Regions from separate parts of the Janthinobacterium sp. NKUCC06_STL genome, predicted to be linked through region 2. Evidence: predicted binding sites of a transcription regulator. Region 2 holds the regulator's gene; the other holds the start of a gene.
What was found. The regulator sigma-54, encoded in region 2, starts transcription at its own class of promoters, with help from an activator protein. The targets are predictions, from matches to a motif close to TGGCANGNAANCTGCTTT.

Region 1 (13,980 bases), on a different contig from region 2:
GCTGTGTATAACGAGTTCGCGCCGTTTTCCGACAAGGGTGTTGGCATCGATATCGACATCGCCGAAGCGCTGGCGAAAAAGTTGGGCTTGAAACTGAGCTTGCTGCCATTTCCTGCGGGCGAAAATCTGAACGATGACTTGCGCAATATGGTGTGGAAGGGGCACTACCTCGGTTATGGTCCTGCCGACGTGATGTTGCATGTGCCCGTCGACAAGAAGTTGATGGCGGATAACGACAAGGTCGAGATCTTCGCGCCGTACTACGTGGAAACCGTGCGCCTGGCGCGTAGCGCGCAAACCGTGCCGCAATTCGACGGCGTCGCCTCGCTGGCAGGCAAGCGTATCGGCGTAGAAAAGGTGGCGATCGCGGCCATGCTGATGCTGGGCGAAGACAATGGCAAGTACCGCGACGACGTGCGCATCTTCGATACGGCCGCGGAAGCCTTGCAGCAATTGCAGGCGGGTAAGCTCGACGCGGTGCTGGCCAACCGTTCGGAAATCGAATCGGTGCTGAAAAGCGATCCCGCTTTCCCCCTGAGCGAAGTGGCGTTCGCCCGCTTGCCGCGCGCGGGCTGGGCCGTGGGCCTGGCCGTCAGCAAGCAACAACTCGACGTGGCCAAGTTGCTGCAAGCAGCCATGAACGAGATGGCGGCCAGCGGTGAACTAAAGGCGATCTTTGAAAAATATGGCGTGAAGGAAGCGCGGCCCTGAAGTAGCTTGCTGGAGTTTAAAAGCCCGCGTATCGGAAGATACGCGGGCTTTGTTATTAGAACGAGTATTGCGCGCTGACACCCAGCAGCCAGTTACGTCCCGGCGCCGCTTCATAGTAGCGCTTGTTGCTGTCGCCGACGATGACGGAGCCCACGTAGGTCTTGTCGAAAAGATTGTTCAGGCGGGCAAATTCCTTGAAGCGCCAGTTCCCTACATTTTGTTTGGCGTTGAAGCGCGCATTGAACACCGTGTAGCCGGGCGCCGGTTTTTCGCTGTTGCTGTCTTCCGCGTAGACCTGGTTGCTGGCCACGCTTTCCAGCGCCGCGCCAAAGCGGTCGAGCGTGTCTTTCCAGGCCAGTTCCGCGAACAGGTTGGCGCTGGGTACGCCCGGCAAGCGGCTGCCTTCGCGCACGCTGCCAAACGCCTGGTCATACACGGCGTGCAGGCTGGTGAGGGCCACTTTTGTCGTGAAGCCATATGGCAAGTTCGAGTCCAGCGACACTTCCATGCCCTGGCGCAATGTTTTACCCGCATTGCGATAGCTGGTGCGCCCGCCGCTGGACTTGTCGACCACCAACTCGTCGTTTGTCTTGATCTGGAACACGGCCACGTTTACGTGGGTGTTGTTGGCGATTCTGGCCTTGATGCCCGCTTCCAGGTTGGTGCTGGTGGCCGGTTTCAGTTGGTAATTGAAGCCGCCACCGGTGCCCGAGTAAAACAGTTCGTTCAGGGTGGGGGCCTCAAAACCGCGCGCGGCGCTGGCGTAGACGTTGACGTTCGGCGTGAGTTTATACAGCAGGCCCAGCACCGGTGTCGTGTGGCTGAACTCCAGGCTGCCGCTGTCGTTGCCATTGCTGAGATAGTGGTCGTCGACCGCCACTTTCATCTTGCTGTAGCGCACACCTGCGCTGAGCAGCCATGGGCCGCTTTGCCATTCCGCCTGGATATAGGGATCGAGGCTGGAGACGACATTCTGCTCGTCGCGGCGCAGCTTGCCTTTTACGCCAAACGTGTTGCCGATGTAATTTTCATAGCCGGTGCGGTCGTCGCTGGAGCGGCCATAATCGATGCCGATGGTCGTGCTCAGCTTGCCGCCGGCCAGCTGGTTCACGTGCAGCCAGTTGGTATCGATGCCATAGAACTGACGCTGGAAGTCGACCACACCGCCTGAATGGCTGGATGGCGCCTGGAAGCCTTTGGTAAAAGCCTGGTACTGGATCACGTCGCGGTTGCCGCCATACACCATCACATGCAGGCGGTCGTTGCCGAACGATTGTTCATAGGTGGCGCCGATTTGCTGATGGTCGATGCTCTTGCGCGTGTTGTAGCGCTCGGCCAAGGTGGGTTTCGGACCTTGCGTAACAGTCGTGTCGATTTCGCCAGCGCGCGGGTCGCGGACAAACGTGGCCCAGGTGGCGCCCAGCGGATCTTGTGTGTTGCCCTGATGCAGGCTGTTGGCGACGATGGTCAGCTTGCTGTCCGCCGTCGGCTTGACGGTGATCTTGCCGAACGCCTGTTCGCGCGTGGCGGCGCTGTGGTCGCGGAAACCATCGGTGCGGAAGCGCGAGCCGTCGAGCACGTAGCCGATGCCGCCGGCCTGGCCTTGCGCCGTCAAGTCCACCTTGTTGGTGCCATAGCTGCCGCCCGTCACATTCAATTCGACGGACGGGGGATTTTGTCCATCCTTGGAAAACAGCTGGATCACGCCGCCCGAATGGTTGCCGTAGATGGCAGAAAACGGTCCACGCAGTACTTCGATGCGCTCGGCCGTGTCGAGGTTGAAGGTGGCGGCCTGGCCCTGGCCGTCCGGCATGCTGGCGGGAATGCCATCGCTGATCAGTTTGACGCCGCGCACGCCAAAGGCGGAGCGGGCGCCGAAGCCGCGCGACGAGATCTGCAAGTCTTGCGCATAGTTCTGACGATTTTGCACGACCAGGCCCGGCACGGCGGCCAGCGCTTCCGACGCGTTGACGCGGATTTGGCCATCCTGGATACGGGCGCTGTCGACGACGTCGATCGAGGCCGGCACTTCCTGGCTGGGGTGGGCGATGCGGCTGCCGCTGACGACCACCGTATCCATCAGTTGCCCGTTGGCCAGGTCAGCTGCCTCGGCGGCAAAGACGTGGGGGGCGAGGGTGGCGCTACCAGCGACAAACAGGCTGGCGATGGTGTTCAGGCGGAAACGATGCTGCATGCGGATTCTCCAATGTGAATAAAAGCCTGCTTTGGTCGCGTGCGCGGCGCAGGTCTGCATAGTTGTATCAAGCAATATGCCTGCCATGTCTCCATTGGTGGGCTGAAATTATACGCGTGTCAGTGGCACGGCGTTTGCATGCAGCAATGTTCAGATGCGCCGATGCCGCGCGCTTTTCCTGTGTTTTGCCATTGAAAAGGTGATTATGCCCAACTTCTTCCTGCGCTTGCGCCAAGTTTTCTGGCTGTTGCCGGCGCTCGCCAGCACCGCCGTCCAGGCCGTCCCCTTTGCCTATGTTCCCAATGAAAAATCGGGCACCCTGAGCGTGATCGATACGGCCACCGATCAGGTCGTGCGCCAGATCGCCGCGGGCAAGCGTCCGCGCGGCATTGCCGCCAACCCCAGCGGGCGGCAATTGTTTGTCACGGACGCGGCCAGCAGCGCCTTGCTGCTGATCGATAACGCTGGCGGCGCGCCCGTGCGCACGGTGGCGCTGGGCAAGTCGCCGGAAGGTGTCAGCGCTTCGCAAGATGGTAGCCACGTGGCCGTGGCCGTCGAGGAAAACAATAGCGTGGCCTTGCTCGACGGGCATACAGGCAGCTTGCTTGCCGATATCAAGGTGCACGGACGTAACCCGGAACATGCCGTGTTCAGCCCCGATGGGCGCTGGCTGCTGGTCAGCGCGGAAGAGGCCGAGCAAGTCGACGTCATTGATGTGGCACAACGCCGCCAGGTCGCGTCCATTGCCGTGGGACTGCGTCCGCGCGGCATCGGCTTCAGTCCGGACTCGGGGCGTGCCTACGTGGCGTGCGAACTGGTCAATGCCGTCTACGTCATCGACATGGCCGCGCGCAAGGCTATTGCCACCATTCCCGCTGGCAAGAATGCGAATGGCATCGTGGTCCATCCCGGCGGCAAGCAGGTGTATGTCTCGAACGGTATCGACGGCACGGTGATGGTGATCGACACGGCCAGCAACAAGGTGACGGCCACCATTCCCGTCGGCAAGCGTCCGTGGAATATGGCCATCACGCCCGATGGCGCCAAGCTGTACGTGGCCAATGGCCGCTCGAACAGCGTTTCCGTCATCGACACGGCCAGCGCGCGCAAGGTGGCCGATATTGCCGTGGGCGAATTGCCATGGGGCGTGGTGATTCGCTAGTGGCACAGGCGCAGGTGTTCCAGTCTGGTACACCTGTTCCATTGTGCAGCGGCTCAAGCCCGGGCATGCGCTGAAAAGCGCGCCGGTATTGATGCCGCGCCCTTGCAACAAGAGTAAAACCGGCTAAGTTTGTAGTGGGATGGCGAGCTGGCACGGCATTTGCGGAAGACTCCGTGTACTCACCCCATCTGTACCAGGACGTTTGATTTTAATTAAGTAATTCCATTCTAATTAACCCGATAGAGGACGACATGAATCTCGCAGACATCAGCAAACTGGGCGTAGCCAATCCCTTCAAACAACGCTATGACAATTACATCGGCGGCAAATTCGTTGCCCCAGTAAAAGGTGAATACTTTCCTAACATCACGCCGATCACCGGCCTGCCGTTTTGCGAAATCGCCCGTTCCACGGCGGAAGACGTCGAGCTGGCCTTGGACGCCGCGCATGCCGCCAAGGATGCCTGGGGCAAGACCTCGCCTGCCGAGCGCGCCAATATCCTGAACCGCATCGCCGACCGCATCGAGCAGAACTTGAGCCTGATCGCCACGGCGGAAACCATTGACAACGGCAAGCCGATCCGCGAAACGATGAATGCCGACATTCCGCTGGCCATCGACCATTTCCGTTATTTTGCCGGCTGCATCCGCGCGCAGGAAGGTTCCGTCGCGCAAATCGATGCGGAAACCTATGCCTACCACTACCACGAGCCGCTGGGCGTCGTGGGCCAGATCATCCCTTGGAATTTCCCGATCCTGATGGCCGTGTGGAAACTGGCGCCAGCCCTGGCCGCCGGCAATTGCGTAGTGCTCAAGCCGGCCGAGCAGACCCCAGCGTCCATCATGGTGTTGATCGAGCTGATCGGCGACTTGCTGCCGCCGGGCGTGCTGAACATCATCAACGGTTTCGGCCTGGAAGCGGGCAAGCCGCTGGCGTCGAGCAAGCGCATCGCCAAGATCGCCTTTACGGGTGAAACGGGCACGGGCCGCCTGATCATGGGTTATGCCGCGCAAAACCTGATTCCCGTCACCCTGGAGCTGGGCGGCAAGTCGCCGAACATCTTCTTTGAAGACGTGATGGATGCGGACGACGAGTATTTCGACAAGTGCCTCGAAGGCTTCACCATGTTTGCGCTGAACCAGGGCGAGGTGTGCACCTGCCCGTCGCGCGTGCTGATCCAGGAATCGATCTACGAGAAATTCATCGAACGGGCCTTGAAGCGCGTGGCCGCCATCAAGCAGGGCAACCCGCTCGACTCGTCCACCATGATCGGCGCGCAGGCGTCGCAGGAGCAGCTGGAAAAAATTCTGTCCTACCTCGACATCGGCCGCCAGGAAGGCGCGGAAGTGCTGGCCGGCGGCGCGCGCAACACGCAGGCGGGCGACCTGGAAGGCGGCTACTACGTGCGTCCGACCGTGTTCAAGGGCAATAACAAGATGCGTATCTTCCAGGAAGAAATCTTCGGACCGGTCGTCTCCGTGACCACCTTCAAGGATGAGGCCGAAGCGCTGGCGATTGCCAACGACACCTTGTATGGCCTGGGTGCCGGCCTGTGGACGCGCGATGGTTCACGCGCCTTCCGCATGGGCCGCGCCATCCAGGCGGGCCGCGTGTGGACCAATTGCTACCACCTGTATCCAGCCCACGCCGCGTTCGGTGGCTACAAGCAATCGGGTATCGGCCGCGAAAACCACAAGATGATGCTCGATCATTACCAGCAAACGAAGAACTTGCTGGTGAGCTATAGCCCGAAAGCGCTGGGCTTCTTCTAAACCGGTACACGCGCCGCGCTTGTAGTCCAGGTGCGGGGCGCAGAAAGGGATGCCATGAGTGCAGCAATTGCCCGGGTGGTCGCCACCGATGCGGCGCTGGAAATGATGGACAAGTTGCGCCAGCGTCACGGCCCGCTGATGTTTTTCCAGTCGGGCGGTTGCTGCGACGGCAGCGCGCCCATGTGCTATGCGCTGGGCGAGTTCGATGTCAGCGATACCGATATCTATCTCGGCAATTTGAATGGCACACCGTTTTACATGGGACTCGAGCAATTCGAGTACTGGGAGCATACCCAGTTGATTATCGATGTGGTCGATGGCAATGGCGGCATGTTTTCACTCGACAACGGTACGGGCAAGCGCTTTTTGACGCGCTCGCGCCTGTTCACCGATGAAGAGTGCGCGCTGTTGCATGCCCAGCCGCATGAGCACCGCAAGACTTGATACACACACATACTAATAAAACAGAGGGAGATGATTGTGCAGAAAAAAATCATGGGGATAGTCGTCGCTTTGAGTGTCGCCTCGTTGGTTCAGGCAGCCGACGTGGGCAATGTCACCAATGCCATGCTCGACAGCACGGCGAAGAATCCGGCCAGTGTGCTGTCGTTCGGCATGGGCACGCAGGGCCAGCGCTATTCGCCGTTGACGCAAATCAATGACAAGACCGTGGCCAAGCTGGTGCCGGCCTGGTCGTTCTCGTTTGGCGGCGAAAAGCAGCGTGGCCAGGAATCGCAGCCGCTGATTCACAACGGCAAGATGTTCGTCACGGCCTCGTATTCGCGTATCTTTGCCGTCGACTTGAAAACGGGCGCCAAGCTGTGGAAATATGAGCATCGCTTGCCGGACGGCATCATGCCCTGCTGCGACGTGGTCAACCGCGGTGCCGCCCTGTACGGCAACCTGGTGATTTTTGGCACGCTCGACGCCTACCTGGTGGCGCTGGACCAGAACACGGGCAAGATCGTCTGGAAGGAAAAAGTCGATGATTATGCGGCTGGCTACTCGATGACGGCCGCGCCGCTGATCGCCGAAGGCTTGCTGCTGACGGGTGTGTCGGGTGGGGAATTTGGCATCGTTGGCAGGGTCGAAGCGCGCAACCCGATGACGGGCGACCTCGTGTGGAGCCGGCCGACGGTGGAAGGCCATATGGGCCACCGCTATGACAAGGATGGCAAAGCGATCGATAACGGCATTTCGGGAACGGTGAACAAGACCTGGCCGGGCGACTTGTGGAAAACGGGCGGCGCCTCGACGTGGATGGGCGGCACCTACGATCCGCAAACCAAGCTCGCCTACTTTGGCACCGGCAACCCGGCGCCGTGGAACAGCCACTTGCGTCCCGGCGACAACCTGTACTCGTCCTCCACCGTGGCGCTGGACGTGAAAACGGGACAGATCAAGTGGGCGTATCAAAACACGCCGAACGATGCCTGGGATTTCGATGGCGCCAACGAATTCGTTACCTTCGACATGGATGGCAAGCGCTACGGCGGCAAGGCCGACCGCAATGGTTTCTTCTATGTCATCGACGCCAACACGGGCAAGCTGCAGAACGCCTTTCCGTTTGTGAAGAAAATCACCTGGGCCAGCAGCATCGACCTGAAGACGGGCCGGCCGAACTACATCGCCGCCGGCCGTCCTGGCGACCCGACCAAGGGAGAGGAGGGCAAGAAGGGCACGACCGTGTTTGCCGCGCCCGCTTTCCTCGGCGCCAAAAACCAGATGCCGATGGCGTACTCGCCGCAAACCAAGCTGTTCTATGTGCCGGCGAACGAATGGGGCATGGATATCTGGAATGAGCCGATCAGCTACAAGAAGGGCGGCGCTTTCCTCGGTGCCGGTTTCACCATCAAGCCCTTGTTTGACGACTACATCGGCGCCATGCGCGCCGTCGATCCGAAGACGGGCAAGATCGTGTGGGAAATCAAGAACAACGCGCCGCTGTGGGGCGGCGTGATGAGTACGGCCGGCAACCTGGTGTTCTACGGCACGCCGGAAGGCTTCCTGAAAGCCGTCGATGCGAAGACAGGCAAGGAACTGTGGAAATTTCAGACGGGCTCCGGCGTCGTGGCGCCGCCCGTCACCTGGCAGGATGGCGACACGCAATATGTAGCCGTCGTTTCCGGCTGGGGTGGCGCGGTGCCGTTGTGGGGCGGCGAAGTGGCGAAGAAAGTCAACTTCCTGGAGCAGGGCGGTTCCGTGTGGGTTTTCAAGCTGGCATCGAAGTAACGGGGTGAAGCATCCGGGCCACTCGGATGGGTGTCTCCCTGTCCGCCGGGTGTTTTCTTTTTGCTGACGGCCCAGGCCGTCAGTTTTTTGTTTACCTGGATGCCCGATACGCATACTTGCGGTCAAAAAATGAACACTGTCAGTGGCGATTGATCCGCTGCTGCACATGTTAAACACATATTTTCTCTTTCTCCTTCTGGGCCGTGCTGGGCACGCTTATTGCCAAAGCTTGAGGTACATCAATCACTGGTGTGCACACTAAAAACAGAGAAGAAAGAGGAGACGCAATGAACACATGGATCAAGCTGGGGAGCCTCGGTGTCATGACAATCGCAGCGGTGGGACAGGCGCAAGCCGTCGATATCAAGGCCGGCGACTGGACCGTGTCGGTGGGCGGCATCGTCAACGCCTATTACACGCAAGTGTCGTGTTCGGGCGATGCGGTGGGCGGGCTGGCGCTGGGCGGCCAGGCGCTCGGTTGCGGCGGCGAGAAGGACCGCACCACCATCGGCAATGGCTTGCTGCCGAACGGCTTGATCACCTCGGCAAGCTCGCGGCTGGGCGAGTACGACGTGAAAGCCTTGATCGGCATCTACAACTCGACGGCCACGGACAGCGCCATCAGCCAGAACAGCGTGGTCGATGTGCGCCAGGCCTTCTTCACGTTCGGCAATGCGGAAATGGGCACCTTCAAGCTGGGCCGCGACTACGGCATCTTCGGCGCGAATGCGATCCTCTCCGACATGACCTTGTTGGGTTCAGGCGCACCCGTGCAGGCGACGCAGCGGGGCCGGGTGACCCTGGGCCATATCGGCGCCGGCTACACCTATCTGGGCAACTATGGCCAGATCATGTACAGCTCGCCGAAGTCGGGCGGCGTTGGCGTCGACGTGGCGCTGGTCAGTCCCGTCTCCGATACGCCCATCGTGGCAGGCTCGACCTATTCCTCGAAGTCGAGTCCGCAAGTGCAGGCACAGCTGACGTATTCGCAGGAAGGCTTGAAGGCGTGGCTGGGCGTGAAGTCGCAAAAATTCACCTCGAAAACGCCGGGTGTCGATGACCTGACCATGCGCGGCGTGGAAGTGGGCGGCTCGTACCAGATGGGGCCGGCTGGCGTGCTGCTCAACTTCCAGGGCGGCAAAGGATTGGGGATTCTCTCCGATGCGGACCAGGGCGATACCAAGTCGAAGAACTGGTTGCTGCAAGGCACGTATAAAACGACGGACAAGCTGAAGCTGGGCTTGTCCTACGGCATCAGCAAGAACGACGACAACACGGCCGGCACGGGCGGCTTGAAGTCGAACGCCAACCTGACCCTGGGTGCGTACTACTCGCTCAACAGCGCGATCACCCTGGTGGGCGAACTGGGCCAGACGCGCTCGAAAGGCTTTGCGGGCGGCGAAGCGAAGATGAATGGCGTGTCCCTGGGCGGCATTATTTTCTTCTAACCAATAAATGCGGCGCCTTGCGACAGGGCGCCGCACGGAGTTTAGTGCATGCGGATACTGCGCTTGTTCATAGCCTGCTGGCTATTCCTGTTTATCCTGGGACAGGCTTGGGCCGGTGTGCTGACCAAAGCCGAACTGGCGCGGCGCTTTCCTGCGCCCATCGTCGTCGGCGACAAGGAGACCGATTTGCTCGTCTGGCCCTTGTTCCGCCAAAACGCCACGGCCACGGAACTGGCCGGCTACGTTTTCGAATCGGTGGACCTGGCGCCGATTCCCGGCTTTTCCGGCGTGCCCGTCAATCTGCTGATCGCCATCGATCCGAAAGGCAGCTTTCTCGACGTCGCCGTACTGTCGCAGCACGAACCCGTGTTTCTCGATGGCCTAGGTGAAGCGCCGCTGTTTCAATTCGTCAAACAGTACCAGGGCTTGTCGCTGAAACAGAATATCGCCATCGATGCAAGAACCAAACGCGCGCCGGATGCGACCCATGCCGATATCGATGGCGTGTCGAAGGCCACGGCCTCCGTGCGCATCATCAACCAAAGTGTGCTCGCGTCGGCATTGAAAGTGTCGCGCAAAAAACTGGGTTTCGCGCAAGGCCGCGACCCGGACCAGATCGCCCGCATCCGCATGGAATTATTCGAGAAACGCAGCGTGACGCAGATGCTCGTACAGGGCTTGATCCAGCATGTGCGTTTGAGCAACAAGGAGGTAGAGACTTTGTTTGCCGGCAGTCCCGGCGCGGGACTCGATGTGGAAGCCACGCGCGAACCGGACGGCGTGTTCATCGATCTGTACCTGGCGTATGTGTCCGTGCCCACGGTGGGGCGCAACCTGTTGACGGAACGTAGCTGGAACAAATTGCGCAACCGGCTAGACGAGGGCGACCACGCCATCCTCATCATGTCGCGCGGGCGCTACAGCGTGCTGGGCGACGATTTCGTGCGCGGCACCGTGCCGGACCGGCTGTTGCTGAAGCAGGATGGCTTGCCCATCGACATGCGCGACCTGGACCTGGAATTGAGCTTGTCCGATACGGCTACGTTGCCGACGGAAAATGTCGCCGTGTTTCGCATTATCAGCCAGGCGGGGCTCGATGCGGCCAGTCCGCTGGCGTTCACGCTACCGATCACGCGCAGCAAGGGCATCGTGTATCCGGAACGCATCGCGCGCAACGTGGATTTCAATTACCGCCTGCCGGCCGAATTCTATACTGCGCCGCAAGGCGACGATTCCAGCTGGCGCGGCACGTGGAAGGGGCGCAAGGCGGAGTTGCTGCTCTTGGTGACTGGGCTGGCGCTGCTGGCCGGCGCATTGGCCTGGCAGAAACGCCTGGTGCGTAATGGCCGGCAATTTGCCTGGTTCCGCCGTCTGTTCCTGTTGTTTACCATCGGCTTCATCGGCTATTACGCGCAGGGGCAGTTATCGATTGTCAATATCACGGGTGTCATCCAGGCGCTGCTGGCAGGGCGCAGCCTGAGCTTTTTCCTGTTCGATCCGATGACGGTGATTCTGTGGACATTCGTGTTGCTCAGTCTGCTGGTCTGGGGGCGCGGCACGTTTTGCGGCTGGCTGTGTCCATTTGGCGCGCTGCAGGAATTCACGGGCAAGCTGGGCCAGTGGTTGCGCTTGCCGCAGTGGAAGATCAAGCCACGTCTGGACGGGCGCTTGAAATGGATCAAGTATGGCTTGCTGGCGGCCATACTTGGCAGCAGCATCTTTTCCAGCCAGATCACGGACAAGCTGGTCGAACTGGAGCCGTTCAAGACGGCCGTTACCCTGAACTTCGTGCGCGCCTGGCCGTTCGTTGCGTATGCCGTGGGCTTGCTGCTGCTCAGCAGTGTTTCCTACAAATTCTTTTGCCGCTACCTGTGCCCGTTTGGCGCGGCGCTGGCGCTGCTGGGACGGTTTCGCCTGTTCAACTGGATTCCGCGCCGCAAGGAGTGCGGTACGCCGTGCCAGACTTGCCGCCACCGTTGCGAACATCACGCCATCGCGTCCAGCGGGAAGGTCGACTATGGCGAATGTTTCCAGTGCATGGATTGCGTGGTGATTTACGCCAGCGATGAAAAATGCGCACCTTTGATGCTGGAAATCAAGCGTGCCCGCACCATCCCGATTGTCCGGGCCACGGCAGAGGAGAGCAGCAATGCAGCGTAGAACCTTTATTTCCGCAGCGATAGGCAGCGTGGCCGGTATGGCGGGCTTGTCTTTGCCGGGCAGCATGGCGCGCGGTACGGCCACGGCGTCTGGCGTGCGGCCTTATCAAGGCGCCGCGCTGGCGTTTGGCACGACGATCGCCGTCACCGTGTTGCACCACGATCAGCGCCAGGCGGAGCTGGCTATTGAAGACGCCTTGCATGCGGCCAGGACTATCGACCGCTTGATGAGTATTTACAGTCCGAGCAGCCAGGTCTTCCAGCTGAACCGCAATGGCCGCCTGGCCCGGCCGGACGCGCATCTGCTGGCCGTGCTGGCGCAGGCACAAGCCTTGTCGCAATGGAGCAATGGGGCGTTTGATATCACGGTGCAACCCTTATGGCAGCTGTTTCGCGCGGCGGCAGACCAGGCCGGCTTGCCTGCGCAAGCATTGCGGCGCGAAGCGCAGGCGCGGGTAGGCTGGCGGCAACTGGCGTGGGATAGCCGGGAAGTGCGTTTTCTTCGGCCAGGCATGGCGCTGACCTTGAATGGCCTGGCGCAAGGTTATGCGGCGGACATGGCGCTGGCGGCCGTGCAGGCGCGCGGCATACGGCACGCGCTGCTGGACACGGGCGAATTCGTTGCGCGCGGGCAGCGTTCCGTGCGCCGTCCCTGGACCTTGGGTATCCAGGATCCGCGTGACGCAGAAATACTCGCGGCCACCTTGAAAGTGGAAGGGCGCAGCGTGGCCACGTCGGGCGATTACGAGTGTACGTTCACGCCCGACTTCGTGCATCACCACATTTTTGATCCATCGAAGGGGGATTCGCCGCGCGAATTGGCCAGCGTGACCGTGCTGGCACCCACGGGCTTGCTGGCCGATGGCTTGTCGACGACCTTCATGGTGACGGGCGGGGCGCGCGCGCATGCGATGGCCGCGCAAATGGAAGGCGTTGACCTGATGACCATCGACAAGCAGGGCCGGCGCGAGATGTCGCCCGGCTTCTCCCTTCTAATTTAGGCTATTTCAGATGCGGTACTTTGCGATAGATCGTGTTGCGCGACACGCCCAGGGCCCGCGCCGTGGCCGAGACGTTGCCACCGTGGGCATCGAGCGACTTGAGAATGACGCTTTGTTCCATTTCTTCCAGGTTGGCGCCGGCCGCGATCATGCGGTCCGTGCTGGCGCTGGCGGCAGTCGCTTGCGTCATCTCAATATCGTCGAGGAAATCATCGGGCATGTGGCGCAGACAGATTTCATGTTCGTCGCCCGCCATGACGATGGCCGTGCGCAAGAGATTGGTCAACTGGCGGAAGTTGCCCGGCCATTTATGCTGGTGGAACATGCGCAGGATGTCCGGCGCCACCGTGTAGCGCGTATCGGGTGCTTCCGTTGCGAGGATTTTTTTCACGACCGTGTCCAGGTCTGTGCGCTCGCGCAGCGCCGGCAGTTTGACCACCAGGCCATTCAGGCGGTAATACAAGTCTTCGCGGAACAACCCCTTGGCCATGCGTTCGCGCAAGTTGTGATTCGTGGCACAAATGAGTTCCACATTGACGGTGATCGATTTGCTGCTGCCCAGCGGCGTAACCATGCGTTCCTGCAACACGCGCAACAGCCGCGCCTGCAAGCCAAACGGCATGTCGCCGATTTCATCGAGGAACAGGGTGCCGCCATTGGCTTGCAGGATCTTGCCGATGGCGCCCTTCTTGCGCGCACCCGTAAACGCCCCGTCCTCATAGCCAAACAGCTCGGACTCGATCAGGGTTTCCGGAATCGAGGCGCAATTGACGGCAATGAACGGTCCCATGGCCCGTGGCGAATCGTTGTGGATGGCTTGCGCCAGCAATTCCTTGCCGGTGCCCGTTTCGCCCATGACGAGGATGGGGATGTCGCGCCCCAATACTTTGTTGACCTTTTCGATCACCAGTTCCAGCTGCGGATCGCCCGTGCGCAGATAGCGCAGGCCGGACAGGCGGCGCGCCGCGTTGGCCGCATGGCTGGCCGGCGCGGGAACCTGGGCCGATGCGGCATTGATATCGCTCTGGTCGGTGCTGGCAGCAAAGCCGTGCTGGAAGACGCTATTGGACAGGCGCAACTGCGCGCGCCCATACACGCGCACGCCGCTGTGCATGCACAGGTTCAGCAAGCCGGGCGAGGCAGTGCGGTAATGGTCGTACAGGGCGGACACGGGCAAGCCGAACAGGGAACTGAATGTGTGCGATTGCAGCGCGGCAAATGACAGGCCCAGTTGGAACAGGCCATTCTTGTTGGCGGATAAAAACCGTCCACCCGGCGTGAACGAGGCGATGCCTTCCATC
Region 2 (15,879 bases):
GCCGCTTGCTGGAAGAAATCGCCCGCGCGCGGCGCCAGAATTATTGCATCTCATGTATGTATATCGACATCGACCATTTCAAATTGGTCAATGACACGTACGGCCACCAGGGCGGCGATGAAGTGCTGCGCGAAGTGGCGACGCGCATCCGCACGGAATTGCGCCGCTCGGACGCGCTGGGCCGCTTCGGCGGTGAGGAATTCGTCGTGCTGCTGATCGACGCCGACCTCGACAGCGCGACCTTCGTGGCCGAACGCATCCGCGCCAGCATCGCCGGTACCATGTTCGACTTGCCGGGCAGCGCGCAAGCGTGGGTCAGCGTGTCGATCGGCGTGGCCAGCCTGGAAGCGGACGCGGCGCTACTCCCCATTGAAACGGTGGCGCAGCAACTGGTGGCGCACGCCGACCAGGCCCTGTACCAGGCCAAGGCCGATGGCCGCAACAAGGTCGTCAGCTGGCAGGCGCAGCCCGGTTAATTACTTTAATAGTAAAGTTTCCGCTTTGGCCACGGCGTCGGCCGTGCCGCGCAGCACCACGACGTCGCCGCTGGCCAGTTGCGTCTCGGGCGTGACATCAAGGCGGCCGCGGCCGCGGCGAATGGTCGTCACGGCAGCGCCGCAGCCGGCCACGTCGATCGTGCTCAGGGGCAAGCCCACGCAGTGCGCGCCTTCGCTGACGGTGACCGTATGCAGGCGCTCCAGCTCGGCATCGTCGCCCGCGTCGCTGGAACCGTGGAAATAGCCGCGCAAGGACGCATAACGCTCCTCGCGCGCCGCCTGCACCCGGTGCACGACGCGGCGCAGGGGCACGCCCATCATGATCAGCGCATGCGAAGCGAGCATCAGGCTGCCTTCCATCAATTCCGGCACCACTTCGGCCGCGCCCGCCTTCTTCAGCTGGTCGAGGTCGGTATCGTCGTGGCTGCGCACGATGACGGGCAAGGTCGGCGCCATTTCGTTAAGCAAATGCAATAATTTCAAGGCCGAGGGCGTGTTGGCGTACGTGATCACGACGGCGCTGGCCCGGTAGATGCCGGCCGCCACCAGGCTTTCGCGCCGGCCCGCATCGCCATACGACACATGGGCGCCAGCCAGCTGCGCTTCCTGCACCCGTTCCGGGTCCAGGTCCAGCGCGTGGTATTCGATCTTTTCTTCCGCCAGCAGGGTGGCCAGGCTTTGCCCGCTGCGCCCGAAGCCGGCGATCAGCACGTGTTTCTGCGAGGCCATGGTGCGCGTGGCGATCTTCGTCAGCGCCAGCGATTGCATCATCCAGTCGTTGGCCGCCAGTTTCATGACGATGGCGTCGGACTTGGCGATGAGGAAGGGCGCCACCAGCATCGACAGCACCATCGAGGCCAGCACCACCTGCACGACGAACGGGTCCATCAGCTTGATGCCGCCAGCCAGGTTCAGCAGCACGAAGCCGAACTCGCCCGCCTGCGCCAGTCCCAGTCCCGTGCGCAGGGCCACGCCGTTGCTGGAGCCGAACAGCCGGGCCAGGCCCGCGATCAGCGCGAATTTCAGCAGCACAGGGCCGCACAGCAGCAGCAAGACGAGCCACCAGTTGTCGAGTACGACGCGGATATTGAGCAGCATGCCGACGGTGATGAAGAACAGGCCCAGCAGCACGTCGCGGAAGGGCTTGATATCCTCTTCCACCTGGTGCTTGAATTCCGTCTCGGAAATGAGCATGCCGGCAACAAACGCGCCCAGGGCCAGCGACAGCCCGGCCCGCTCCGTGATCCACGCCGCACCGAGGGTAATCAGCAGCAGGTTGAGCATGAACAATTCTTGCGAGCGGCGCTTGGCGACGATGGTGAGCCAGCCGCGCACCAGTTTCTGGCCGATGAACAGCAGCAGGATCAGCACGACGAGGGCCTTGCCGCCGGCCCAGGCCAGGGTTTCGGCCAGGTTGTCCGAATCGCGCGTGAGGGCGGGAATCAGGATCAGCAGAGGCACGACGGCCAGGTCCTGGAACAGCAGGATGCCGATGATCTTGCGGCCGTGTTCGCTTTCGAGCTCCAGCCGTTCCGTGAGCATTTTCGAGACGATGGCCGTCGACGACATGGCCAGCGCACCGCCTAGGGCGAAGGCGGCCTGCCAGCTCAGGTGGATGTAGGCGGACAGGTAATGTCCGACGAGCCAGCCGAAGACGACGGTGGCGATGATGGTGGTGACCACCTGCGCCATGCCAAGGCCGAAGACGATGCGCCGCATGGCGAGGAACTTGGGCAGAGAAAATTCGAGCCCGATGGAAAACATCAGGAAGACGACGCCGAATTCGGCCAGGGTGTGGCTGGCCTCGTTTTCCGCTGCCAGACCCAGCGCGTGGGGGCCGATGACGATGCCAACGGCCAGGTAGCCCAGCATGGGCGGCAAATGCAACATTCTGAAAGCGACCACGCCCAGCACGGCGCTGCCGAGTAACATCAGGGTCAGTTCAAGCGAGGAAAACATGGGTTGCCCGGTACGGTCAATGGAAATCGTTGTTTGTTGTGACTGGCAAGTTTTTTGCTTTCCTAATTCGTTTATACTTTGGGCATGAGTGTAACCCATGAAAAAACAATGCTGAAAGCTTTTGATCGAATTGACATGCAAGCGACGACCGAGCGCGCCGTCGCGCTGGCCCGCACCACCTTGCAGATCGAGTCCGACGCCATCGTTGCGCTGCACGCGCGCCTGGCCACGGACGACAGCGTGGGCCGCGCCGTGGCGCTGTTGCTGCAATGCAAAGGAAGAGTCGTCGTCTCCGGCATCGGCAAATCCGGCCATATCGCGCGCAAGATTGCCGCCACCCTCGCTTCCACCGGCACGCCGGCCCTGTTCGTGCATCCGGCCGAAGCGGCCCATGGCGACCTGGGCATGGTCACCTCGGACGATGCCTTTATTGCCATATCGTATTCGGGCGAATCGTCGGAACTGATGGCCATCATGCCCGTCGTCAAGCGCATGGGCGGCGTACTGATTTCCATGACGGGTAAGCCGAATTCCAGCCTGGCCCAGCTGGCCGACGTGCACCTGGATGTTTCCGTTGAAAAAGAAGCCTGTCCGCTGAACCTGGCGCCGACGGCCAGCACCACCGTCACCCTGGCCCTGGGCGACGCGCTCGCCGTGGCCTTGCTCGACTTGCGCGGCTTCAAGGAAGAAGATTTCGCCCGCTCGCATCCGGGTGGTGCCCTGGGCCGCCGCCTGCTCACGCACGTGCATGACGTCATGCGCAGCGGCGAACGGGTGCCGCAAGTGCCCGTGCAGGCATCCCTGCTGCAGGCGCTGGAAGAAATGACGAAGAAGGGCATGGGCATGACGGCCGTCGTCGATGCGGACAACCGCCCCGTGGGCGTGTTTACGGATGGCGACTTGCGCCGCATGTTCGAGCGCGTGCAGGATTTCACGCAAGTGGCGATCCGCGACGTCATGCATGCGCAGCCGCGCAGCATCGCGCCCGAACGCCTGGCCGTCGATGCCGTGGCCGTGATGGAGCAGTTCCGCATCAACCAGATGCTGGTCGTCGATGCCGACGGCAAGCTGGTGGGCGCGCTGCATATCCATGATCTGACGCAAGCGAAGGTGATCTGATGGACAGCGTAGCGGACAACCTGGCGCGCGCGGCCAAGGTCAAACTGATGATCTTTGACGTCGATGGCGTGCTCACCGACGGCAGCCTGCATTTCGGCCCGGACGGCGAGATGATGAAAACATTTAATGTGTATGATGGCCTGGGCATCAAGCTGCTGCAGGAATCGGGCGTGCAGACGGCCATCATCAGCGCGCGCCGCTCGGCCATCACGGCGCGCCGCGCGCAGGACCTGGGCATTACCCATGTGCATCAGGGCGGCCACGACAAGCTGACGCCGTTTCGCGAACTGCTGGCGCTGACAGGCTTGACGGAAGAGCAATGCGGCTATATCGGCGATGACGTCATCGATGCGCCCATCCTGAAGCGCGTCGGTTTTGCCGTCAGCGTGCCTGGCGGGCGTCCCGAAGCGCAGGGCCTGGCGCACCATGTGACGCAGGCCGGCGGCGGTCGCGGCGCCGTGCGCGAGATCTGCGAATTCCTGCTGCGCGCCCAGGACAACTATGCGCGCGTCATGGCGCCGTTCCTGGAGTGAGGCGCGCCTCGCCAGTGACCTTTGAAAGAGTGAAGCCCTATGCGTAAGCCAGGAGGCGCCCATCGCTGGCGCATGATTTTTACCGTGCTGGGCGCGGTTGTTGTCGCGTTGGCCAGCTTTTGGCTGCTTGAAGTGATGAACAAGAACAGCCAGGACATCACGGCCAGCAAGCACCTGGATGAGCCCGACTATTTCATCACCAATTTCAGCCTGGTGCGCATGGATTTGACGGGTAAGCCCAGCTATATCGTGTCGGGCACCAAGCTCACGCATTATCCGGCCGACGATTCGTCCGATATCGACCAGCCTTTCGTGCGCAAGCTCACGCCAGGCATGCCGCCGATGAACATGAATGCGGAACTGGCGCATATCGACCAGGACAATACCCGGCTGCAACTGCACCGCAAGGTCGTGATCGACCGCGTGGCCAGTCCGAAGGCGCAGAACCTGACGGTCAGGACGGAAGCGCTGACGGTGTTCCCGGATGAGGAAAGAATGGAATCGGACGTGCCTGTCGATATCCTGACGGGCACCTCGCGCCTCAATGGCATCGGCATGAAGGCCAATAATGCCACCGGCGTGGTCGAAGTGCAGAATGCGCTGCGCATGGTCCTCCCGCCGAAACCGCGCCCGGCCGCGGCGTCAAAATGACAGAATGAAACAAGGAAACCATACTATGAAGAAAATTTTGCTGTTGACCGTATTTTCCCTGGCCATCATGGGCGTGGCGCATGCCGAGAAGGCCGATTCCGAGAAGGAAGCCGTCATCACGGCACGTAGCGGCCACATCGATGACATCAAGCAGGTGCGCACCCTGACGGGCGACGTCGTGCTGGTCAAGGGTACCCTGACCATGAAGGCGGGCCGGGCCCTGATCACGGAAGATCCGCAAGGCTACCAGTTCATTACTTTCTGGGCCGATCCCGGCAAGCTCGCCACCTTCCGCCAGAAGCGCGATGGCGCGGGCGACCTGTGGGTCGAAGGCGAAGCGGAGCGCGTGGAATACAACAACAAAACGGAAGTGGTGAAACTGTTTTCCAGAGCCAAGCTGACGCGCCTGGAAGGCGCGAAAGTGACCGATGTGGCCAACGGCGCCTTCATCTCGTATGACAGCCGCAAGGAAGAATTTGCGATGGAAAATTCCAACAGCGGCACCAGCACCGCGGATGGCGGCAGCGTGCGCATGGTGATCCAGCCGAAGACCAAGGCGCCGGCGGCGGAGAAAGCGCCGGCCACGCCCGCGCCAGGAAAGAAATAATGGAAAATACACGTTGCGGCAGCACCCTGATCGTTCGCGGGCTGCAAAAAACCTATGGCAAGCGGCAAGTCGTGCATGATGTCTCGCTGCAAGTCGAATGCGGCGAAGTGGTGGGGTTGCTGGGCCCGAACGGCGCCGGCAAGACTACCTCGTTCTACATGATCGTCGGCCTGGTGCCGTCGGACGGCGGCAGCATCGATATCAGCGGCGTGGACATTTCCAGCCTGCCGATCCACCGCCGCGCGCAGATGGGCCTGTCCTACCTGCCGCAGGAAGCGTCCGTCTTTCGCAAGCTGACGGTGGAAGACAATATCCGCGCCGTGCTGGAAATCCAGACCGTTGAAGGCCGTCCTTTGAAGAAGGCCGAGATCGAGGAGCGCCTGGACAAATTGCTGGCCGACTTGCAGATTGAAAAGCTGCGCGAGAACCAGGCCCTGTCCCTGTCGGGCGGCGAGCGCCGCCGCGTGGAAATCGCCCGCGCGCTGGCCACCGATCCCCGTTTCGTGCTGCTCGACGAGCCGTTCGCCGGCGTTGATCCGATCGCCGTGATCGAGATCCAGCGCATCGTGCGCTTCTTGAAGGAGCGCAATATCGGCGTGCTGATCACCGATCATAATGTGCGCGAGACGCTGGGTATCTGCGACCGTGCCTACATCATCAACCAGGGCTCGGTGCTGGCGTCGGGACGCCCCGACGACATCATCGCGAACGAGTCGGTACGCCGGGTCTATCTGGGCGAACACTTCCGCATGTAAGCCAATGAAACAATCATTGCAGCTGCGCACTTCGCAGCACCTGGCACTGACGCCGCAGTTGCAGCAATCGATACGCCTGTTGCAATTGTCTACCCTGGAATTGCACCAGGAACTAGAGCAACTGCTGACGGACAATCCCTTGCTCGAGCGCCTCGACGATCCGCTCGACCGTTCGCTGCGCCTGCTGTCCGACGGCGCCTTGAGTTCCACGGCGGCGCCGGCCGAAGCGCCGCCCCAGCCGCCAAGCCAGGACGCGCCTGCCGCGCCGGCCGAAGCGGAAACCTTTGACGGCGAGGCGGGCGACAGTCCGGCTGCCGCGGACGGTGGCGACAGCGACTGGAGCGAGGCGAGCCGCGGCAAGGCGCCAGACGATGAAGATTCGCGTCCGCAGCTGGAGGCCCATCACTGCACCCTGCGCGAGCACCTGATGGAGCAGATGCGCGTGACGGTGCTCGAGTTGCGCGACCGCGCGCTGGTCGAGCTGATCATCGACGCGCTCGACGACAATGGCTACCTGGAAGAGTCGCTCGACGACATCCTGGCGCGCCTGCCGGAAGAGCTGGAAATCGACGCCGACGAGATGCGCACGGCCTTGTCGCTGCTGCAAAGTTTCGATCCGCCGGGCGTGGGCGCGCGCAATGCGTCCGAATGCCTGGCCCTGCAAATCAAGCGCTTGCCGCACATCGCCATGGTGACGCGGCGCATGGCCCTCGTCATCGTGGAAAAGCACCTGGCCTGGTTTGCCCAGCGCGATTTCAACAAGCTGAAAAAAGCCCTCGATTGCGACGAGGAAGACTTGCGCGAAGCGCAGACGGTGATTCGCCAGTGCAATCCGCATCCGGGCGCCGTGTTCGCCTCGGACGTGTCCGATTACGTGGTGCCTGACGTCGTCGTCAAGCGCGCGCGCAATGGCTGGCAAGTGACCCTGAACAACGACGTCATGCCGCGCCTGCGCGTCAACGCCATGTACGCCAACCTGCTCAAGCAGGGCAAGGGCGAAGGCGCCATGGGCGCACAGTTGCAGGAAGCCAAGTGGCTGATCAAGAATATGCGCCAGCGCTTCGACACCATCCTGCGCGTGGCACAGGCGATAGTAGAAAGACAAAAGAACTTTTTCTCGCATGGGGCCGTTGCCATGCGCCCCCTTGTGCTCCGTGAAATAGCTGATACACTGGGTTTACACGAGAGTACTATCTCGCGGGTAACAACTCAAAAGTACATGCTGACCCCGCACGGCATGTTCGAGTTGAAATATTTCTTTGGTAGCCACGTCGCCACCGAAGCGGGGGGCGAAGCGTCATCGACGGCGATACGGGCATTGATCGTGCAACTGACAGGAGCAGAAGACCCTAAAAATCCTTTATCCGACAGTAAGATTGCGGACATGCTGGGGGAACAAGGCATGGTGATTGCGCGACGTACTGTTGCCAAATACCGGGAAGCGTTGAAAATTCCGCCAGTGAGCCTGCGTAAGTGTTTGTAAGTTTTTTTCGGTTCCTCTGCGGGCCGGATACGATGGACCGCACGAACCCGATCATCTTTAGGAGTGTGTATGAATCTCACCATCAGCGGACATCATCTCGAAGTGACACCAGCCATCCGTGAATACGTACAAACGAAGCTGGAGCGCGTGAAACGTCATTTCGATCAAGTCATCGATATCGCCGTGATTCTGACCGTGGATAACCTCAAAGAGAAAGAAAAACGTCAAAAGGCTGAAGTCAACCTGCGTTTGAGTGGCAAGACTGTCTATGTGGAAAGCCTGGCGCACGACCTGTACGCCGCGATCGATACCCTGATCGACAAGCTCGATAGGCAAGTGATGAAATACAAAACCAAAGTGCAAGGGCACGGTAAAGAGGCGATCAAGCATCTGCCAGACAACTCCGAGGAAGACGCCGTCGTCGCCGTTTAAGGCCACCCGCTTCCAGCAGTTGTGATCAACTAAGGGCGCACATCTTGCGCCCTTTTTTGCGCCTGGACCTGTTGAACGCAATCTTCCCCGCGCAGGCGCTAGAATGTTTGCACTTTCACTTCTTTCCTGCCTGCCATGAGCGACTTCGTCCAGACCTCCATCCGCAACCGCACCGGGCACATCGTGCTCGACCGTCCGAAAGCCTTGAATTCCCTGTCGCTGGAGATGGTGCGCGCCCTGAGCGCGGTCCTGCTGGCCTGGCGCGATGATCCGCACGTGGACGCCGTGGTGATCCGTTCCAGCAGCGAAAAAGCCCTGTGCGCCGGCGGCGACATCCGCTTCTTTTACGATGCGGGACTGGCCACGCCGCAAGGCGGCAGCGCCTTGCTGGAAGATTTCTTTACGGAAGAATACGCCTTAAATCATGTGATTCATTTCTATCCAAAACCGTATATTGCCGTGATGGATGGCGTGGTGATGGGCGGCGGCATGGGCGTGGCGCAAGCCGGGCCCGGCAACCGCCTGCGTATCGTCACGGGCCGCACGCGCATGGCCATGCCGGAAGTTAATATCGGCCTGTTCCCTGACGTGGGCGGCAGTTATTTTCTTTCCCGCCTGGCCGGTCAGCTGGGCCTGTATCTGGGCTTGACGGGCTTGACCATCAACGCGGCCGATGCCCTGTACACGGGCCTGGCCGATGTCTACCTGCCCGAGGCGCAGATGGGGGCGTTGCTGGCCCTGTTCGACTCGACGCCGGGCGAGGCCTTGCCGGTAGCCATCAAGGCGCTGGCGGCGCCGTTCCAGGCCGGGGCGGGGGACTCTTCCCTGGCGACGGCGCGCGCGGCGCTGGACCGCCACTTCGGCGCGCCGTCCGTGGCGGCCATCATGGCCTCGCTGGCGCAGGACGACAGCGCGTTCGCCACCAAGGCGCTGGCAGCCATGCGCCTGCGTTCGCCCTTGATGATGTCGGTGACCCTGGAATTGTTGCAGCGGGGCGCTCACCTGGGCGTGGCCGATTGTCTGCGACTGGAGCGCACGGTGGTGCGCCACAACTTCGCGCATGGCGAAGTGCTCGAGGGCGTGCGCGCGCTGGTGGTCGACAAGGACAATGCGCCGCGCTGGAACCCCGCCAGCCTGGACGAGGTCGACGCTGCCATGGTGGCGCGCTTCTTTGCCCCCGTCTGGCCGGCTCAAGCGCATCCGCTGCGCCACCTGAATTAACTAGGAGCGTTCGCGGTGGCGCAGGACCACGCGCTCGTTGGGGCCGAAGTATTGCGCCAGCCGTTCCGCCATGTACACGGAGCGGTGCTGGCCGCCCGTGCAGCCGAGCGCCACCGTCAGGTAGCTGCGGTTGTCGGACTTGAATGACGGCAACCATTTTTCGATGAAGGCGCGAATGTCGGCCAGCAGTTCCAGCGCGCTCGGCTGCGCGTCGAGGAAGGCGATCACGGGCGCGTCGCGTCCGTCGAGGGGGCGCAGCGCCAGGTCGTAATAGGGATTCGGCAAGGCCCGCACGTCGAAGACGAAATCGGCGTCCAGCGGTACGCCCAGCTTGAAGGCGAACGATTCGAAGAACAGGGTCAGCGGCGCGCGTTCGGAGGCGACGATATCCTTGATCCAGGCGCGCAGCTTGTTGGCGCTCAGTTCCGACGTGTCGATCACATGGCCCAGCTGTTCGATGGCCGACAGGCGCTCGCGTTCTTCCGAGATGCACTCGATCAGGGTGCGGCGGCTGGCGGGATTCTGGTTCGGACGCAATTCGTGCGACAGCGGATGGCTGCGCCGCGTTTCCGAGAAGCGCGCCACCAGCGAATGCGTGGTGGCCGTCAGGAACATGACCTTGACGTCGTGCCCCTGGTCGCGCAGCAGAGCCACATTGTGCGGCAGGCTGGTCAGCGACTCGGCGCTGCGCGCATCGACGGCGACGGCCAGTTGCGGTGTACCTTCGTCGAGCAGGGTTTGCACCAGGCTGGGCAGCAAGGCCGGTGGCAGGTTGTCGACACAATAGTAACCGGTATCTTCCAGCACATTGAGCGCGACGGATTTACCGGAGCCGGATATTCCGGTGATAAGGACGATATGCATACGCCGATCATACAATAAAGATCGACGCTCTGCTCCCAAGGCAATTATCTTTACAAATTATTGCAATTTCATATGTGTATTTCGTAGGTCGGCTTAGCGCAAAGCGGTGCAGCAGGGAATCCACGCAGCATGGCTGCGTGCCTGCGTAACGGCCCTCGCTTGCAAGCGAGGGCTTCTGCCGACACCCGCTAACAATGTCGTCGGATTACGCGGGGCGTTGCCCCGCTAATCCGACCTACGTGCTAATCGCCGCTCATTGCCAAACGCTGCCGCTCCATGAACTCCTGCAAGGTATCGATGCCGCGCAGTTGCAGAATCGTATTGCGCACGGCCGCTTCCAGCAGCACGGCGATGTTGCGGCCGGCGGCGACGGGGATGACGACCTTGCGCACGGGCAAGCCGAGTACGTCTTCCGTGGGGAACAGGAAGGGCAGGCGCTCGACCTCTTCTTCCAGGGCATTGCGGCGCACCAGGTGCACGATCAGTTTCAGGCGCATCTTGCGGCGTACGGCCGTTTCGCCAAAGATGGCCTTGATGTCGAGTAAACCCAGTCCCCGCACTTCCAGCAGGTTTTGCAGCAGCGGCGGGCAGCGTCCTTCGATCATGTTGGGCGCGATGCGCGAGAATTCGACGGCGTCATCGGCCACCAGGCCGTGGCTGCGTGAAATCAACTCCAGGCCCAGCTCGCTCTTGCCCAGGCCTGAATCGCCCGTGATCAGCACGCCCACGCCCAGCACGTCCATGAACACGCCATGCATGATGATGCGTTGCGCCAGCTTTTTCGACAGGTAGACGCGCAGGAAGTCGATCACTTGCGCGGCCGGCAGCGGGGTCGAGAACAGGGGAATGTTTTGCTCGTCGCAGATGGCGAGGATGTCGGGTGGCGTTTCCAGCCCTTGCGCGATGATCAGCGCGGGCGGACCGCCGGCGATCAGCTCGCCAATCACGTGGGTGCGCGTGTTGACCTTCAGGCGCTGGTAGTAATTGATTTCCTGGTGGCCGAAGACCTGGATGCGGCCCGGATGGATCAGGTTCAAGTGGCCCACCTGGTCGGCGGCCGACGAGACGTCGCCCGAGATCAGGCGCTCGCCGCCGGGGAAGCCGGCGAACCAGCCCAGTTGCAGACTTTCACGATTGTCGTCGTACAGGCGTTGTATCGTCAGTGGCGTTTGCAACATGGCAGTCTTCTTCAGGAGTGGAGGAATACCTGAAGTTTAACCCGCCGCTTGCAGACTAGGTTGCCAATTGACGATGCGCGAATGCACGGATTTCGGTTCCGGATCCGTGGCCAGCGCCGTGCGGAAGGCATCGTCGGAAAACATTTCGGCGATTTCCGACAGGATTTCCAGATGTTGCTGAGTGACATGATCGGGAATCAGCAGGAAAAACAGCAGATTGACGGGTTTGCCATCGGGCGACTCGAACGGAATCGGCTCGGCCAGGCGCACGAAGGCGCCCAGCGGCGATTTCAAGGTTTTGCTGCCCTTGACTCTGCCATGCGGCACGGCCACGCCATGGCCCAGGCCAGTCGAGCCCAGGCGTTCGCGGGCAAACAGATTGTCCGAGACGGTAGAGCGGGCGATGCCGTAATTGTTTTCGAAGATCAGGCCGGCTTGCTCGAAGGCGCGCTTTTTACTGGAGACTTCCAGGTCCAGCAGGACGTTTTCGAGGGATAATATTTTGCTAAGATTAGTCATGACACTCAATGAAATGGTGCAATGCGCAGAGGGCTTGCGAGCCGAATTATAGGCCTGTTTCGGTGGCCTGTAACGCCAATTCTCAACAGTATACGCCCGCTGCGGGCGCAGTGGGCGCTACAGCCCGCGTAGCCATCATTTTAGCAAAAAAATAACATCGGCGTGTATCGGCTATTTCCTGATTAAAAACACGCGGCGCGCCGGTTTTTCCGCCGCCGAATGCCGATTTTCCGATTTTTCACCGTCTGTGACATGCTCTGCGGCACTACTGCAACGTTGTTTTAAAACACAGCCAACATTCCTGTTGGCATGGTTTCGTGGTGTTGCGCGATGTTACCCAATCAATGTTACTGGCGCGCATTGCGCAGATTGCCTGGCATCGCTCCCGTGCTGAAGTTGCTGCGCCAGGGATTGATGTCGAGGCCGCCGCGGCGCGTGTAGCGCGCATACACGGACAGTTTTTGCGGCTTGCACTGGCGCAAGATATCGACAAAGATGCGCTCCACGCATTGCTCGTGGAACTCATTGTGCTCGCGGAAACCGATCAGGTAGCGCAACAGGCTTTCCTGGTCGATCTGCGGTCCCGCATACTCGATCTGCACGCTGCCCCAGTCGGGCTGGCCCGTCACCAGGCAATTCGATTTGAGCAAATGCGAGACGAGTTTTTCTTCCACCGGCGCTTCATCCAGGGCGGCTTTCAGCAGCAGCGGCGAGGGCGTGTATTGCGTGATTTCCAGATCCAGGCGGTCGAGCAGCACGCCGTTGAATTCGCCCATTTTCAACTTGCCGAAATCTTCCTGCAAGGTCAGTTCCACTTGCACGGGCGCGCCGAAACCGTTCGATAAATCCTGCTTGAGCAAGGCCAGCAGCGCATCCGCGCTATCGAGCCTGGTCTGGTTGAACGAGTTCAGATACAGCTTGAACGATTTCGATTCGATGATGTTGGGCGAATCGGCCGGCGCGCTGACCTTGGCAATGGCCACTTGCGGCTTGCCGCGCTGGTTCAGCCACGACAGTTCATACGCATTCCAGATATCGAGGCCGAAGAAGGGTAGCGTACCGCGCAGTTCCAGCTCGTCGCGCTTGCCCTGGCGCGGAATCGGAAACAGCAGTTCCGGCGCGTAATCGGTGCGGTAGGCGGAGCTTTTACCCAGGGGGGATTGTTCGGCGAGGTCGTTGGTGGTGGTCATGGTCGTGTGGCGTGAATTCAGTCAAGCACGCATGGTAGCCTATTTCACCCCAGTGCAATACCGGGGTGAATTCGCTATTTAGCCCAAGAACAGTTTGTAGACAGGATTGCTGCTCTCATCCCAGTAACGATACCCGAGGGTATCGAGGAAGCGGGCGAACTCTCCCATCTCGTCGGGCGGCACTTGCAAGCCGATCAGGATGCGGCCCACGTCGCCGCCCTGGCTGCGGTAGTGGCAAAGTGAAATATTCCAGTTCGGCGCCATGCTGTCGAGGAAGCGCATCAGTGCACCCGGCCGTTCGGGGAATTCAAAGCGGTACAGCAGCTCGTCTTGCGCCAGCCGGCTCTTGCCGCCCACCAGGTGGCGGATGTGCGACTTGGCCAGCTCGTCGTGGGTCAGGTCCAGGGTCTTGAATTCGTGTTCCTCGAAGGTCTTGGCCAGGACGCTCGACTCATGCCGGTCGGCAATTTGAATGCCGACGAACACGTGCGCGGCTTTTTCATCGCTGATGCGATAGTTAAATTCCGTCACGTTGCGCGCGCCGATGAGCGAGCAGAAGCGCTTGAAGCTGCCCCGCTGTTCGCGCATGGTGACGGCAAACACGGCTTCGCGGAACTCGCCCAGTTCGGCCCGTTCCGCCACAAAACGCAGCCGGTCGAAATTCATGTTCGCGCCGCTGGCGATGGTGACCAGGGTTTCATTGTTGACAGGGTGTTTGGTCAGGCTGGCCCGTTCCACATAGGCCTTGGCGCCGGCGATGGCCAGCGCGCCCGATGGTTCCAGGATGGAGCGCGTGTCCGTAAACACATCCTTGATGGCGGCGCAGATGGCGTCCGTGTCGACCGTGATGATTTCATCGACATACGCCTGCACCAGGCGGAAGGTTTCCTCGCCGGCAAGGCGCACGGCCGTGCCGTCGGCAAACAGGCCCACGTCATTCAGGGTCACGCGCTCGCCGGCTTTCAGCGAACGGGCCATGGCGTTCGAATCGACGCTTTGCACGCCGATGATCTTGATGTCGGGACGAATCTGTTTCACGTAGGCGGCAATGCCGGCGATCAAGCCGCCGCCGCCGATGGGGGCGAAGATGGCGTGGATGGGGCCGGCATGCTGGCGCAGGATTTCCATGCCGATCGTGCCCTGGCCGGCGATCACGTCCGGATCGTCGAACGGGTGCACGAAGGTCAGCTTCTGTTCCTTTTCCAGGGTCAGCGCATGGTTGTAGGCATCCGTGTAGGACTCGCCGTGCAGCACCACTTCCACGTTCACGCCGCCGCGCCCCTTGACCGCCTCGACTTTCACCAGCGGCGTGGTGGTCGGCATGACGATGACGGCGCGGCAACCCATGCGCGCGGCAGACAGGGCCACGCCCTGGGCATGGTTGCCGGCCGAGGCGCAAATCACGCCGCGCTTGCGTTCCGCTTCGCTGAGCTTGGACATCTTGTTGTAGGCGCCACGAATCTTGAAACTGAACACGCTTTGCATGTCTTCGCGCTTGAAGTAAATCTGGTTGTTCAGGCGCTGCGACAGGGCAGGGGCCAGTTCCAGCGGCGTTTCAGTAGCGACGTCATAGACGCGGGCGGTCAGGATTTTCTTGAGGTAGTCGATGTTCATAGTCTGCAAGCAAGTGATTCTGGGCCAGAAAGGGTCTGGAGCGTGTCGGGCGATAGCGGCGGCGCCGCGGCGGATAGCCTGGCGACAATAATGCTCTGTGGAACTGCGGGCGGGTATGCCTTTGCCGGCCGTCGCGGATTGTGCGGCGCGCAAGCTGCTCTTCATTATAATGGAGAGCCTTACCGCATCGCGAAGTGTTCCATGATCGAATCCGCAATCGCCTGGCTGCTGCAGCTGATCGCAGCGCCGGAAGTCGGGCTGACATCGGTCTTTCTGATCAGCTTTATTTCCGCCACCTTGTTGCCGCTCGGCTCGGAGCCGGCCGTGTTTGCCGTCATCAAGGCCAATCCCGCGCTGTTCTGGGCCGCCATCGGCGTCGCCACCCTGGGCAACACCCTGGGCGGCATCGTCGACTACTGGCTCGGCTACCGGGCCAAGCAGGCGTTTGCCAAGGAGCGCGACACGCGCTGGTTCCGCTGGCTGGCCCGCTATGGCGCCAAGACCATGCTGCTGGCCTGGCTGCCCATCGTGGGCGACCCCCTTTGCACCCTGGCAGGCTGGCTCAAGCTGCCGTTCTGGCCCAGCGTGGCCTATATGGCCGTCGGCAAGTGCGCGCGCTACCTGACCATGACGGGCTTGCTGCTCTACGTGCCTGATGGCGTATGGCACCGGATTGGACAAATGCTGGCGTAATGGCACGCAAACGGGGCGTAATGCAACGCCAGTTTGCCCCATTTTTGGGCAGTTCGATAGTTCGTGGCAGAGTCCTGTTCTTGGCATTTTTGCGTCGAAAAATCAGCAAGACTGGTTTTTTATTCATGAAAAATAGGGCTTTTCCGTATTTGCTATGGTAGCGGATGAGGTGCTTAAACCTTGGGCGGAATAAGGCTGTTCCCGCATGGTGCGGCGCAATAAGATAAAATGGGCCTTTAGGGTCCAGTCCACATCGTCACCACACTCCATGAACGCTCCCGCACATATCCAAGCTTTACTGGCAGAAACGCCCAATGGTCCCGCAGCAAGCCGCCTGCGCGAAATCCCGTATAACTACACGTCGTTTTCCGATCGCGAGATCGTCATACGCCTGTTGGGGGAGGACTCCTGGCGCCTGCTCGACGAGCTGCGCGGCGCCCGCCAGACGGGCCGTTCGGCCCGCATGCTGTACGAGGTGCTGGGCGACATCTGGGTCGTGCGCCGCAATCCCTACCTGCAGGATGACTTGCTCGACAATCCGAAGCGCCGCCAGGGCTTGATCGA

Region 1: KO539_RS29680 (beta-propeller fold lactonase family protein) is a predicted target of sigma-54. The motif match lies at 3,029-3,046, and genes of this name have one in related genera.

Annotation. Positions count from the first base shown of each region.
Region 1 is NZ_JAHKQY010000019.1:937-14,916, forward strand. It holds gene KO539_RS29670 (ABC transporter substrate-binding protein) at 1-711, shown strand, start outside; gene KO539_RS29675 (TonB-dependent receptor) at 767-2,905, opposite strand; gene KO539_RS29680 (beta-propeller fold lactonase family protein) at 3,111-4,067, shown strand; gene adh (aldehyde dehydrogenase) at 4,319-5,839, shown strand; gene KO539_RS29690 (DUF779 domain-containing protein) at 5,894-6,283, shown strand; gene KO539_RS29695 (PQQ-dependent methanol/ethanol family dehydrogenase) at 6,335-8,071, shown strand; gene KO539_RS29700 (porin) at 8,359-9,519, shown strand; gene KO539_RS29705 (4Fe-4S binding protein) at 9,583-11,679, shown strand; gene KO539_RS29710 (FAD:protein FMN transferase) at 11,669-12,679, shown strand; gene KO539_RS29715 (sigma-54-dependent Fis family transcriptional regulator) at 12,681-13,980, opposite strand, start outside.
Region 2 is NZ_JAHKQY010000003.1:592,225-608,103, forward strand. It holds gene KO539_RS15250 (diguanylate cyclase) at 1-476, shown strand, start outside; gene KO539_RS15255 (monovalent cation:proton antiporter family protein) at 477-2,456, opposite strand; gene KO539_RS15260 (SIS domain-containing protein) at 2,565-3,575, shown strand; gene KO539_RS15265 (HAD family hydrolase) at 3,575-4,108, shown strand; gene lptC (LPS export ABC transporter periplasmic protein LptC) at 4,148-4,759, shown strand; gene lptA (lipopolysaccharide transport periplasmic protein LptA) at 4,785-5,366, shown strand; gene lptB (LPS export ABC transporter ATP-binding protein) at 5,366-6,121, shown strand; gene KO539_RS15285 (RNA polymerase factor sigma-54) at 6,126-7,604, shown strand; gene hpf (ribosome hibernation-promoting factor, HPF/YfiA family) at 7,674-8,036, shown strand; gene KO539_RS15295 (enoyl-CoA hydratase/isomerase family protein) at 8,172-9,257, shown strand; gene rapZ (RNase adapter RapZ) at 9,258-10,121, opposite strand; gene hprK (HPr(Ser) kinase/phosphatase) at 10,364-11,299, opposite strand; gene KO539_RS15310 (PTS sugar transporter subunit IIA) at 11,336-11,818, opposite strand; gene queF (NADPH-dependent 7-cyano-7-deazaguanine reductase QueF) at 12,166-13,008, opposite strand; gene ilvA (threonine ammonia-lyase, biosynthetic) at 13,087-14,622, opposite strand; gene KO539_RS15325 (YqaA family protein) at 14,824-15,315, shown strand; gene KO539_RS15330 (DUF3683 domain-containing protein) at 15,584-15,879, shown strand, end outside.